One region of the Nocardia sp. NPDC049526 genome, then DNA from elsewhere that is predicted to be linked to it. Evidence: riboswitches for the same ligand, from Rfam matches in the RefSeq annotation. Region 1 holds a riboswitch; the other holds the start of a gene.
What was found. Region 1 has a riboswitch for S-adenosylmethionine ahead of ACIBW7_RS27270 (amino acid ABC transporter permease). Riboswitches for the same ligand answer to the same signal wherever they lie in the genome.

Region 1 (5,763 bases):
GCGCTGTTCGGTTGTGGGACCGCGTTATTCAATCGCGTGACGATGCGCAGGCTCTCGGCCGGACCGAATACGGTGATCGAGCCGGTGTCGGTGTGCATCCCGGCACGCGATGAGGCACAGCGACTGCCCGAGCTGATCGATGATCTCCGTGGCCAGGTGGGCGTGCCGCGACTGCGGGTGCTGATTCTCGACGACGCGTCGTCGGACGGGACCGAAGCGGCCGCGCTCGACGCGATTGCGGGCGATGCGCGCTTCACGGTGTTCCGCTCCGAGGCCGAACCCGCACCCGGATGGACCGGGAAGGCCGCGGCCTGCGCGCGACTGGCCGAGTTGGCGGATGCCACGGTGCTGATCTTTCTCGATGCCGATGTGCGACTGGCGCCGAATGCGATCGCCGCGGCGACCGCCGAATTGCGCCGCAGCCGAGCCGCATTGTTGTCACCGTGGCCGTACCAGGTGACCGAATCGCTGGCCGAGGCGCTGGTGCAGCCGCTGCTGTGCTGGTCGTGGGCGACGAGCCTGCCGATCACCGCCGCCAATCGCAGCCTGCGCCCCTCGACAGCCGTGGCCTGCGGCCAGTTCTTGGTGTTCGACGCCACCGCCTACCACGCCATCGGCGGGCATGCCGCGGTCGCCGCGAGCCCGACCGAGGACCTGGATATTGCTCGCGCACTCCGTCGCTCGGGTCGCCGGACCGCGCTGGTCGCGGCAGGGCGGGCGGCGAGCACCCGAATGTATCGTGGCGCAGCCGAACTGGAGATCGGTTACAACCGCTGGCTGTGGTCCGCCTACGGCGGCACGACAATCGGCGGTGCGGCAGTGGGAGCTGTTGCGACACTGGCCTACTGGGCGCCCCCACTGGCCGCGATCGGCGGCCGAGGCTCCGTACGCACCGCCGGTCTCATCGGCTACGGCGCCGCGGTCGCCAGCCGCCTGCTCGCGCGCTCACTGGAACGCGGCACCACGACCCGCACGGACGCCCTTGCGGCCCTGGCACATCCGATCTCCATCGACGCCTACCTCCGGCTCTGGACCCGCTCCCGCCGCGCCCACCGCACCGGCACATTGACCTGGAAGACCCGCCCCCTCGCGCCCAACCGCTGATCAAGATCAGGTGGAATCTGTGGCAGCATCACCCGAGAAGACCCGCCACCAGTTCCACCTGATCTTGATCGGACCGCTCAGCGCACCGAGGTGAGTCCTATGGTCGGGAGGAAGAAGCAGGACTTGGTGCCGTTGTCCACGGTGCCGAAGACTGCGGCGAGTACAGTGCCGGATCCGGTGTCGACCGGAACCGCGCGCACCCCACCGACCGGGAATACGGCGACGAAGTCTTGGATGGCGCGTTCGGCCAGTGGCCTTACCTCGGCGGGGATTTCGGCGGGCACCATCGTGCGGACCACATCGGACATCGATCCCATGGCGGTGATGCCGCTGCGGCCGTTGGCCAGGTTGACCCAGGCGACGTTCATGCCCGAAGCATTCGTGCCGTCCGGGCCGAGGCCGTAGGGGACGAAGGTGAACATGACTTGGCCCGCCTTGACGGCGCTCGGGTCGAGTCCCGGAATGGCCACCGTGGTTTTGGGCCACGGCCCCGGGACTGCGCCCGCAACCGCGGGAACCAGACCGAGGCTGCCGGTGTCGGAGCAGAACGGCGCGACCGCCGGGTAGAGGAACGGGTCGATGCCCAACGTGCGCAGCGCCTCTACGACGGCTCGATAACCGGCGAACAGATCACCGGGTGCGGCCTGGGCGGGGGGTGCGGTCGCGGCCGGAACGGCTGGTGCGGGCATCGGCGCCGGACCCGCGGCGGCGATGCCGGGGACGGCGAGAGTCAGCGCGGCCGTACCGGTCGCGATGGCGGTTAGCGTGGTCAGACGGCGCAGCAGGGTCACGGCAGACCTCCTCATCGTCGGGCACGAATCGAGGTCCGAGAGTACTCCGGCAAACCTTCGCAACAGCGTCTATTCCGGCGGTCGACACATTCGCGCCGCGCGTTCCGATGGGCCGCCGCGGCGATCCGAAGGTGGGAAATTCGGACGAAGAGCACACGGAAAACCGGGTCCGAAATGCCACGATCCACTGCTCGACCGGGACAATAGTGCCTGCTCACGACCACACAAACAAGGTCTGCGCTCACGCTGATTCGTACCCTTGTGCCGGACTTCGCCTGCTTCGCATGATATTTCGGCTAGGCCCATTGACCGACCCGTGCTCGGCGTCGGACACACCATCCAGAGCGACCGAGAGACCTGGCTCGTCGACGTCGCAGCAACCCCCCGGTCACCGGGTGCGGGTGCTTCCGCCGGGAACGATGGAGGAACCGAAATATGAGCGCGTCCGTCGCATCCGATACTCCGGTATCGGATGTCCCGATACCGGCTGCACCCACCGCCACCGTAGGCACTACCGGCGCACCGGCGATCGCCAAGTCCTGGCACCCGTGGCGCTGGGTCATCAGCGCCATCGCGCTCGTGCTACTCGCGCAGTTCGTCCACGGACTGGCCACCAATCCGGGCTGGGATTGGTCGACATTCGCCAAGTACTTCACCGCGAAATCGGTGCTGTCGGCGCTGAAGGTCACCCTGGAGCTGACCCTGTGGGGCACGGCGCTGGGATTCCTGATCGGTACGGCATTGGCGATCGCCCGACTGTCGAATAATCCGGTGCTGCGGGTGATCTCGTGGGTCTATATCTGGGCGTTCCGCTCGATTCCGCTGATCGTGCAGCTGCTGTTCTGGTTCAACATCGCCTACCTGTACCACAAGCTCTCGCTCGGAATCCCGTTCGGCCCTTCCTTTCTCACCTTCGAGGTGAACGGGGTGATCAGCGGATTCACCGCGGCCGTCATCGGACTCGCATTGCATCAGGCGGCGTATGCGGCCGAGATCATCCGGGCCGGGTATATCTCGGTCGATCCTGGGCAGCTGGAAGCAGCCGCGGCACTGGGTATTCCGCGGGTACGGCAGTTCCGTACGGTCATCGTCCCGCAGGCCATGCGCTCGATCCTGCCGAATGCGACCAATGAAGTGATCAGCCTGTTCAAGGGCACCTCGATCGTGTCGGTCATGGCGATCGCGGAACTCTTCTACCAGGTCCAGGTGATCTACGGCCGCAACGGCCGGGTGGTGCCGCTGCTCATGGTGGCCACCGTCTGGTACATCGTGCTGACCACGATTCTGTCGGTGGTGCAGTTCTATATCGAACGCCACTACGCCAAGGGCGCGCACCGCACGCCCCCGCCGACACCGGTGCAGAAGGTCTGGCGCAGGCTGCGCGAAATCGCCGAAGCCGGTTCCGCCGCACCGCGCGGAGCGACCCGATGAGCGCACCGGTAGAAGTGGGCCGGGCTCCTGCGGTCGAGGTGCGCGGCGTGCGAAAGTCCTACGGCGGCACCGAGGTACTTGCCGGCATCGACCTGACCGTACGGGCCGGTGAAGTCGTCACCGTGATCGGACCGTCCGGCTCCGGCAAGTCGACGCTGCTTCGGGTGGTCAACCATCTGGAGTCGCTGGATGCGGGCACCGTGCACATCGACGGCGAACTGATCGGATATCGGCTGCGTCGTAATAAGTTGCATGCGCTATCGGACCGCGACGTGCGCAAACAGCGATCGCATATCGGCTTCGTCTTCCAGCAGTTCAATCTCTTCCCGCATCTGACGGTGCTCGACAATGTCACGCTCGCACCGATTTCCGCGCAGCGTCGGCCGCGTACGGAAATCGAGGCCGAGGCACGCCAATTGCTCGAGCGGGTCGGCATCGGCGAGCTGACCGACGCCTATCCGCGGCGGCTGTCCGGCGGACAACAGCAGCGCGTGGCCATCGCACGCGCATTGGCGCTGCGACCGCCGGTGATCCTCTTCGACGAACCCACCTCCGCGCTGGATCCGGAACTCGTCGGCGAAGTCCTCGATGTGATCCGCGATCTCGCCGACGGCGGGACCGCGCTGGTGATCGTCACCCACGAAATCGGCTTCGCCCGTGAGGTCGCCGACACCGTCGTATTCCTCGACGGCGGCGTGATCGTCGAACAAGGTCCGCCCGCCGCCGTACTCGACAACCCGCAACACCCGCGCACCCGCGCATTTCTGTCCCGAGTCCGCTGAGCGCGGTGCGCGCTCCCCGATGAACAGGTATCCGATGAAGCTCTCTGCCCTGGTCGGCTTGGCCGCCACGGTCGCCTTGCTGGCCACCGGCTGCGGCACCGATCCGGACGCGGAAAACTCCGCGCAGCCCGCCGGTTCGCTCACCTTCGACCTCTCCCCCGGCCAGTCCGGCCGGATCCACGCGCCCAAGGTCGATGCCATTGCCGCCGAACTGCCGCAGGCCATTCGCGACCGCGGCACACTGGTCGTCACCGGATCCGGCGGTGCCGCACCGCCATTGCGGTTCTACGCCACCGACGATAAGACCATCGTCGGGTCCGAAATCGATTTCGCCTCGCTCATCGCGGACGTCCTCGGGCTGAAACTCGTCGCGCAGGTGGCCGACTGGTCGCAGAACTTCGTGCGGGTCGACTCCGGCGAGGCCGATGTCTTCATCTCCAACGTCACCGTGACCGAGGAGCGCAAGGAGAAGTACGACTTCGCGACTTACCGCAATGACACCGTCGCGCTGGAGATCCCGAAGCAGAGCACGCTCGATTACAAGGATCGTAAGAGTCTGGCGGGCAAGCGGATCGGCGTCGGCAGCGGCACCAATCAGGAGCAGCTGCTGGTGAAGTGGAACGAGCAGAATATCGCCGAGGGCCTGGCCCCGATCGATATCGCCTACTTCCAGCAGGTCACCGACTATTACCTGGCGCTGGCCTCGCAACGTTTGGACGGCTACATCGGCCCGAACCCGTCCGCGATCTACCACAGCACCACCGCGAATCAGACCCGTATCGTCGCGACCTTCTCCGGCGCCGGTGACGCATTGCAAGGCGAGATCGGTGTGCTCACCAAGAAGGACAACGGGCTGATCGGCCCCATCAACAAGGCCATCAACAACGCCATCCAGACCGGCACCTACCAGCAGGTAATCGATCGCTGGGGATTGAAGACCGAGACCGTGCCGAGTTCGCGGATCAATCCGCCCGGCCTACCGAAGAAGTCGTGATCGCATGAAGTTCCTGCTCTTCACCCTCGTCTCCCGGGTACCGGATCCGAATACCGGTCGGTTACCCGAGACCAGGGAGCGACTCCTCGATGTCATCGGCCAAGCCCGCACCGCCGAGGAACTCGGCTACGACGGGTTCGCCGTCGGCGAGCGGCACGAGGATCCGTTCCTCTCGGCCGCACCGCCGGTGATCCTGTCCCATATCGCCGCGGTCACCTCGCGGATCAGTCTGTTCACCGCCGTCACCACGCTGAGTCTGTTGGATCCGGTGCGCGCGTTCGAGGACTATTCGACGCTGGACAATCTCTCCGGCGGCCGCCTCGAACTGATCATCGGCAAGGGCAACGGCGCGGCCCAGGCGAAGTTGTACCACGTCACCACCGAGGACCAGTGGGATCGCAATCGCGAAGGCTACGAACTGTTCCGGGCGCTGTGGGACAGCGACACCGTGACCTGGTCGGGCCGATTCCGTCCGGAACTGGTCGAGGCCAAGGCGTTACCGCGCCCCTGGCAGCCGCGGATCCGCATCTGGCATGGCAGCGCCACCAGCCGCGATTCGGTGGAACTCGCCGCGCGTCACGGTGACCCGCTGTTCTCCGCGAATGTCACCAATCCGATCGAACCGTATGCCGAACTGGTGCGCCACTATCGGGAGCGCTGG
Region 2 (5,763 bases), on a different contig from region 1:
TCGACCAGCCGATCCACATCGGCGGAGCTGGTGCCGAGGCCGATGCTGGCACGCAGCGCACCGTCCAGGCCGAGCCGCTCGAGCAGCGGGTGGGCGCAGAAGCGGCCGTCGCGAATGCCGATGCCGTGTTCGGCGGAGAGATAGGCCGCGACGTGTCCGGGGACGAATCCGTCCAGCGTGAAGGCGACAATGCCGACGGTGTCGGGGCTGTCGTCCCAGATGCGCAGCAGGTTGACGCCCGGAATCGCGGACAGCCCGGCACGCAGGCGATCGGCGAGCAGTCGCTCATGCGCGGCAAGGGTTTTCGGATCGATCGCGCACAGCGCGTCACATGCGGCGGCGAGTGCGGCCGCGCCCAGCACATTCGGCGAACCGGCCTCGTGACGCTGTGGTGCCGATGCCCATTCCGCGCTGGTAGTGGTGACCTCGCGGACCGCCCCGCCGCCCGCCAGATACGGTTCGGCGGCATCGAGCCAATCCCGGCGTCCGACAAGCACTCCCGCGCCGAACGGTGCGTAGAGCTTGTGGCCGGAAAAGGCGAGGTAGTCGATTCCGGTGGCGCGCAGGCTGATTCGACGATGCGGTGCCAGTTGCGCGGCATCGACCAGGATCCGCGCACCGCACTGGTGCGCGATGGTGGCCAGGCGCTCGAGTGGCAGCACCTCACCGGTCACATTCGACGCGCCGGTGACCGCGAGCAATGCCGCCGGCCTACTGCACAATTCGGCGATCAGCTGGCGGATCGTCTCCTCGACGGTCGCCGCGGCCTTGACGACGCGACGACCGTGCCGGGTCCAGGGCAGGAAGTTCGCATGATGTTCGATATCCAGCACCACGGTGTCGCCGGGCACACAGGCGGCGAGCAGATTCAGCGAATCGGTGGTGTTGCGGGTGAACACCACCACCTGGTCGTCGGCGGCGTCGAGGAAGCGGGTGACCGAGCCGCGCGCGGCCTCGTAGCACTCGGTGGAGATCCGCGAGGCGTAACCGGCACCGCGGTGCACGCTCGCGTAGAACGGCAGCAGCTGCTGCACGCGGTCGGTGACCTGCGCCAATGCCGGTGCGCTAGCGGCGTAGTCGAAGTTCGCGTAGGTGGTCGTTCCGCCCTGTACGAGCGGCACCTGGAGGTCGTCGCCGGAAACCCGGGCGAGGGCGGCACAGCTCTGCTCAACTACAGCGGTCATCACAAATCCCATCGGCTGTGGGACCCGAAATCAGGTGATCATCCGAGTCCGCGCTTGCCGCACCCGGTCGGGCTGCGGCCCGGTCGTCACCCGGAGCACCCCGCCGCGGAGGAGGGTTGCCGACCAGCTAGCCGGGGCTTGACGCTGGTACTCATGACCTGAACCGAGATTGGCAGATGCCACACCGTCCTGTCAACCGAATCATTTCTGCATACACATGCAGTCGAATAAATAACCTTGCAATGCCGAGCGATGTGCGATCTGATCGAGAGGTGACGCTTTCCCTGCTGCTCAGCTTTATCGGCCTGTGCATTCTGCTGTCGATCACGCCCGGCCCGGATTCGTTCCTGGTGCTGCGTTTCTCGATCGTGGACGCGCGACCCGGTATCGCCGCGGCGATCGGCTCGGCATTGGGCGGGATCGTGTGGGCGGTGGTGGTCGCAGCGGGCGTCGCCGCCCTGCTGGAACAGTCCGCGACGGCCTACCGGACGCTCAAGGTCGTCGGCGGAATCTACTTGGTGTACTTGGGAATTCGGGCGCTGATCGATCACCGCAAGCAGCGCGGGGCGGGCACCGCCGCGGCGTCCGGACAGTCGGCCGCGCAGGCTCCCGCCTCGATCCGCTCGGCATTCGCCGCAGGTCTGGTGTCGTGCATGTTCAACCCGAAGGTCGGGCTGTTCTACCTGGCGGTTCTGCCGCAATTCCTCACCGATGTCACCTTTCTGAACACCCTCGCCCTCGGCGCCATCGAATGCTCCATTGCCGCCGTCGAGATGATCCTGCTCGCCGTGCTGGCGTCACGAGCGGTTGCGATGTTGCGCCGCCCACAGGTTCGCGATCGGCTCGAACAGATCAGCGCGGCCATTCTCGCCGCGCTCGGCATCGGCACGGCCGCTTCTGCCGCGTGATCCGTCATGCGCCTGGCCGGCCGCCGCCGACCAGGCGCACGGCGTCACTGGTTCAGCTGAATCTCCTTGCGCCACAGCAATAGTGACGCGATAAATGAGATGACCGACGCGACCGTGAGCCACCAGAACGCTTGCCGGAACCCGGCATCCACCGACAATCCCGCAGCGGCCCCGCGATACAGCACCACCGCGAGCAATGCCGCGCCGATCGACCCGCCGACCCGCTGCAGAATATTCACCAACGATGCCGCATCCGGCAGCTGCTCGGGCCGTGCCGCGGCATAGGCCGCAGCGATGATCGGCACCCCGGTCAATCCGGTGGCCACGCCGCGGATCAACAGAAGTGCCTGCACGACAACGGGATTCATCGAAGCATCGCCGAGCGCGAATGGCACGGTGACCGCGGCCGTCACCGCACTGCCGACCACCGCGATCACTCCCCCGCCGTACCGATCGGTCAACCGGCCGCCGACGGGCAGCGCGATGATGCCACCGATCCCGAAGGACATGAGCAGCAAACCCGTCGCGATGAGACCGTCGCGATGCAGTACTTGAAAGTACAACGGCAACAACAGCATTGCTCCGAACAGTGACGCACCGGCGAAAAAGTTCGCCACATTCGCCGTCGCGAATACCGGATGCCGGAAGAGTCCGACATCGAGCAGACTCCCGCCACCACCGCGCACCGACCGCACCACGAACAGCCCGAGCGCCAGCACCCCGACCACCACCGACACCCACACCGTCGGCGCGGAAACGCCACCGCGACTGCCGAATTCACCCAGTCCATAGACCAGCGCCGACAGCCCCACCGCGATCAATGCGAATCCGGTGGCATCGAATCGACCGCCGTTGCCCGTCGCCTGCGCCCGCGGTAACAACCGACGCCCCAGGACGAACGCCACCAGCCCGAACGGGATATTGATCAGGAACAACCACTCCCAATCCAGATTCGCCAGCATGACGCCGCCGATGGTCGGTCCGATCGCGGGCGCGGCGACCACCGCGATGCCGACGACACTCATCACCCGCCCCAACCGATGCGGACCCGCGACCTGCCCGAGCAGCGTCTGCCCGGCGGGCACCAATAGCCCCGCGGCCAGACCCTGCGCGATCCGAAAACCGATGAGCCAGCCGATATTCGGCGCCAGCGCACACAGTCCGGAGGTCACCGTGAATCCGGCGAGCGCGGTCAACCAGACCCGGTCCATTCCGAATTGCCGGCCGAGCCAACCGCACAGCGGCAGCGTGACGGCGAGTGCGAGCAGATACCCGCTCGCGATCCACTGGGCACTGTCCAGTGCCGCACCGAGATCCGTCGCGATGGAATTCAGCCCGATATTCACCAGCGACGTGTCCAACATGCTCATGACGGCGCCGAAGACCACCACACCGGCCACTCGCCAGACCCGCGCGGGAATGGGTTCGAGTGCGGGCGCGGTGGCGGCGACGGCCGTTCGAGTATCCGACATGGATCCTCCGCTATTTGTAGACAACCTAGATTGCGGAGATTATCAACAATCTAGCTCATCAACAATAGATACAATTACCGAATGCCCGCTGACCACATCCACCCCCGCGGCCTGCTCCGCTTCCCGACGTACGCGCTCGGCAAGCTGCACAAGGCCGTACACGCCGAGATGGGCACGTCATTGCGTGAACACTGGGTGCTGGTCTGCCTGGAGGAATTCGACGACCTGTCCCAGCAGCAGGTCTCCACCGCGCTGGGCATCGACCGCAGCGAGGTGGTCCGGCTGATCGACGGTCTGGAGGAGGCCGGTTTCGTCATCCGCACCCGCGATTCGACGGACCGGCGCAAATACCGGCTGTCCATCACCCAGGCCGGACGCGCCGAGCGCCGCAAGACCGATGAACTCATCGAAAAGGCCGCTGAGCGGGTGCTGTACCGCCTCGACGAGGACGAGCGGAAGACCCTGCACCGCCTTGCGCTGAAAGCATTGGGCGAAGAACTCTGACCGATACCGCAGGTACCGTAGACAGTTGGTCACCGTGGCGTTTGCCCACTGGTAACCCTGCTGTGAAACAACAACGAGGAAGCGCTAGGCAGGTCTATGAGAGGTGGGCAGGACGTGATGCTGCGGCCGCAGGTCGACACCGCGGCGGGCACAGACCCGACCGACGGGCTCCGCACGCCCGAACCTCTGCTACGCGCCGCACTCGCGCCGCAGGCCAGGACCCTTGTCGACATCCTGAACAGCACCGCGCAAGCCCATCCGGAGGCGCCCGCGATCGATGACGGTCGCGTGGTGCTCAGCTACACCGAATTGCTGGCCGAAATCGACGCCGGAGTCGTGCGCTTGACCGCGGCCGGTGTGCGTCCCGGCGACCGCGTCGGCGTGCGCATGCCGTCCGGCACGCATGAGCTTTACGTCACTATTCTGGCGATTCTTTTTGCCGGTGCAGCCTATGTCCCGGTGGACGCCGACGATCCGGACGAGCGCGCCCGGCTCGTCTTCGGTGAGGCGCGCGTCACCGCGATCGTGACCGCAGCAGGCGTCGAGCCGACCGCCGTCGAACGGCCCGAGTGCGCTGACGCCTCGACCGTTCGCCCCACCCCCAGCGACGACGCGTGGATCATCTTCACCTCCGGATCCACCGGAACCCCGAAGGGCGTCGCGGTCACCCACCGCAATGCCGCCGCCTTCGTCGACGCGGAAGCGCGCCTGTTCCTGCCGGATGCCCCGATCGGTCCGGGCGACCGGGTCCTCGCCGGACTCTCGGTCGCCTTCGACGCCTCCTGCGAGGAAATGTGGCTGGCCTGGCGCAACGGCGCCTGCCTGGTGCCCGCGCCGCGCGCCCTGGTCCGCACCGGCGCGGATCTCGGGCCCTGGCTGGTCCGGCGCGAAATCAGCGTCGTCTCGACGGTTCCCACACTTGCCGCGACCTGGCCCGTCGAGGCGCTCGACTCGGTCCGGCTGCTGATCTTCGGCGGTGAGGCGGTGCCGCCCGAGCTCGCCGAACGCCTTGCCGGAAACCCCGCGGCGCGAGCGACGGGCCCGGCGGAGGTAGCGGAGCGTGACCACGCAGGGCCCCGTGAACGCCGCAAATCAGATATAGATTCCGAGCGCGAGGTCTGGAATACCTACGGCCCCACCGAAGCGACGGTGGTCGCCTGTGCGGCGCTGCTCGACGGCAGCTTCCCGGTCCGGATCGGACTTCCCCTGGACGGCTGGGATCTGGCCGTCGTCGATGCCGCCGGAAATCCGGTGGACGAGGGCGAATCCGGTGAACTCGTGATCGGCGGAGTCGGCCTGGCCCGCTACCTCGATCCGGCCAAGGACGCCGAAAAGTACGCTCCGCTACCGTCACTCGGCTGGGAGCGCGCCTACCGCAGCGGCGATCTGGTTCGCAAGGAGAGCGCGGGTCTGGTCTTCCTCGGCCGCGCCGACGATCAGATCAAACTCGGCGGCCGCCGCATCGAACTCGGCGAACTCGACAACGCCCTGCAGCACCTACCCGGCGTCACCGGTGCCGCGGCCGCGATCCGAACCACCAAGGCGGGCAATAAAATCCTGGTCGGCTACCTGACCGGCACCACACCCGATTTCGACCTCGCGGCCGCCAGAGCCCAACTCGCCGAACAACTTCCGGCCCCGCTGGTCCCCCGTCTCGCCATCGTCGCGGACCTGCCCACCCGCACCTCGGGCAAG

Region 2: linked by a shared signal. The riboswitch ahead of ACIBW7_RS04520 (aminotransferase class V-fold PLP-dependent enzyme) and the one ahead of ACIBW7_RS27270 (amino acid ABC transporter permease) in region 1 are both predicted to bind S-adenosylmethionine.

What each region holds. Positions count from the first base shown of each region.
Region 1 covers NZ_JBITMA010000009.1:122,616-128,378, forward strand. Annotated here, with positions in the region: gene ACIBW7_RS27260 (glycosyltransferase) at 43-1,104, shown strand; gene ACIBW7_RS27265 (hypothetical protein) at 1,182-1,895, opposite strand; SAM riboswitch class I at 2,228-2,321, shown strand; gene ACIBW7_RS27270 (amino acid ABC transporter permease) at 2,331-3,326, shown strand; gene ACIBW7_RS27275 (amino acid ABC transporter ATP-binding protein) at 3,323-4,108, shown strand; gene ACIBW7_RS27280 (ABC transporter substrate-binding protein) at 4,128-5,102, shown strand; gene ACIBW7_RS27285 (LLM class flavin-dependent oxidoreductase) at 5,107-5,763, shown strand, end outside.
Region 2 covers NZ_JBITMA010000001.1:1,030,273-1,036,035, reverse strand. Annotated here, with positions in the region: gene ACIBW7_RS04520 (aminotransferase class V-fold PLP-dependent enzyme) at 1-1,184, opposite strand, end outside; SAM riboswitch class IV at 1,230-1,343, opposite strand; gene ACIBW7_RS04515 (LysE family translocator) at 1,457-2,092, shown strand; gene ACIBW7_RS04510 (DHA2 family efflux MFS transporter permease subunit) at 2,137-3,564, opposite strand; gene ACIBW7_RS04505 (MarR family winged helix-turn-helix transcriptional regulator) at 3,646-4,068, shown strand; gene ACIBW7_RS04500 (Pls/PosA family non-ribosomal peptide synthetase) at 4,186-5,763, shown strand, end outside.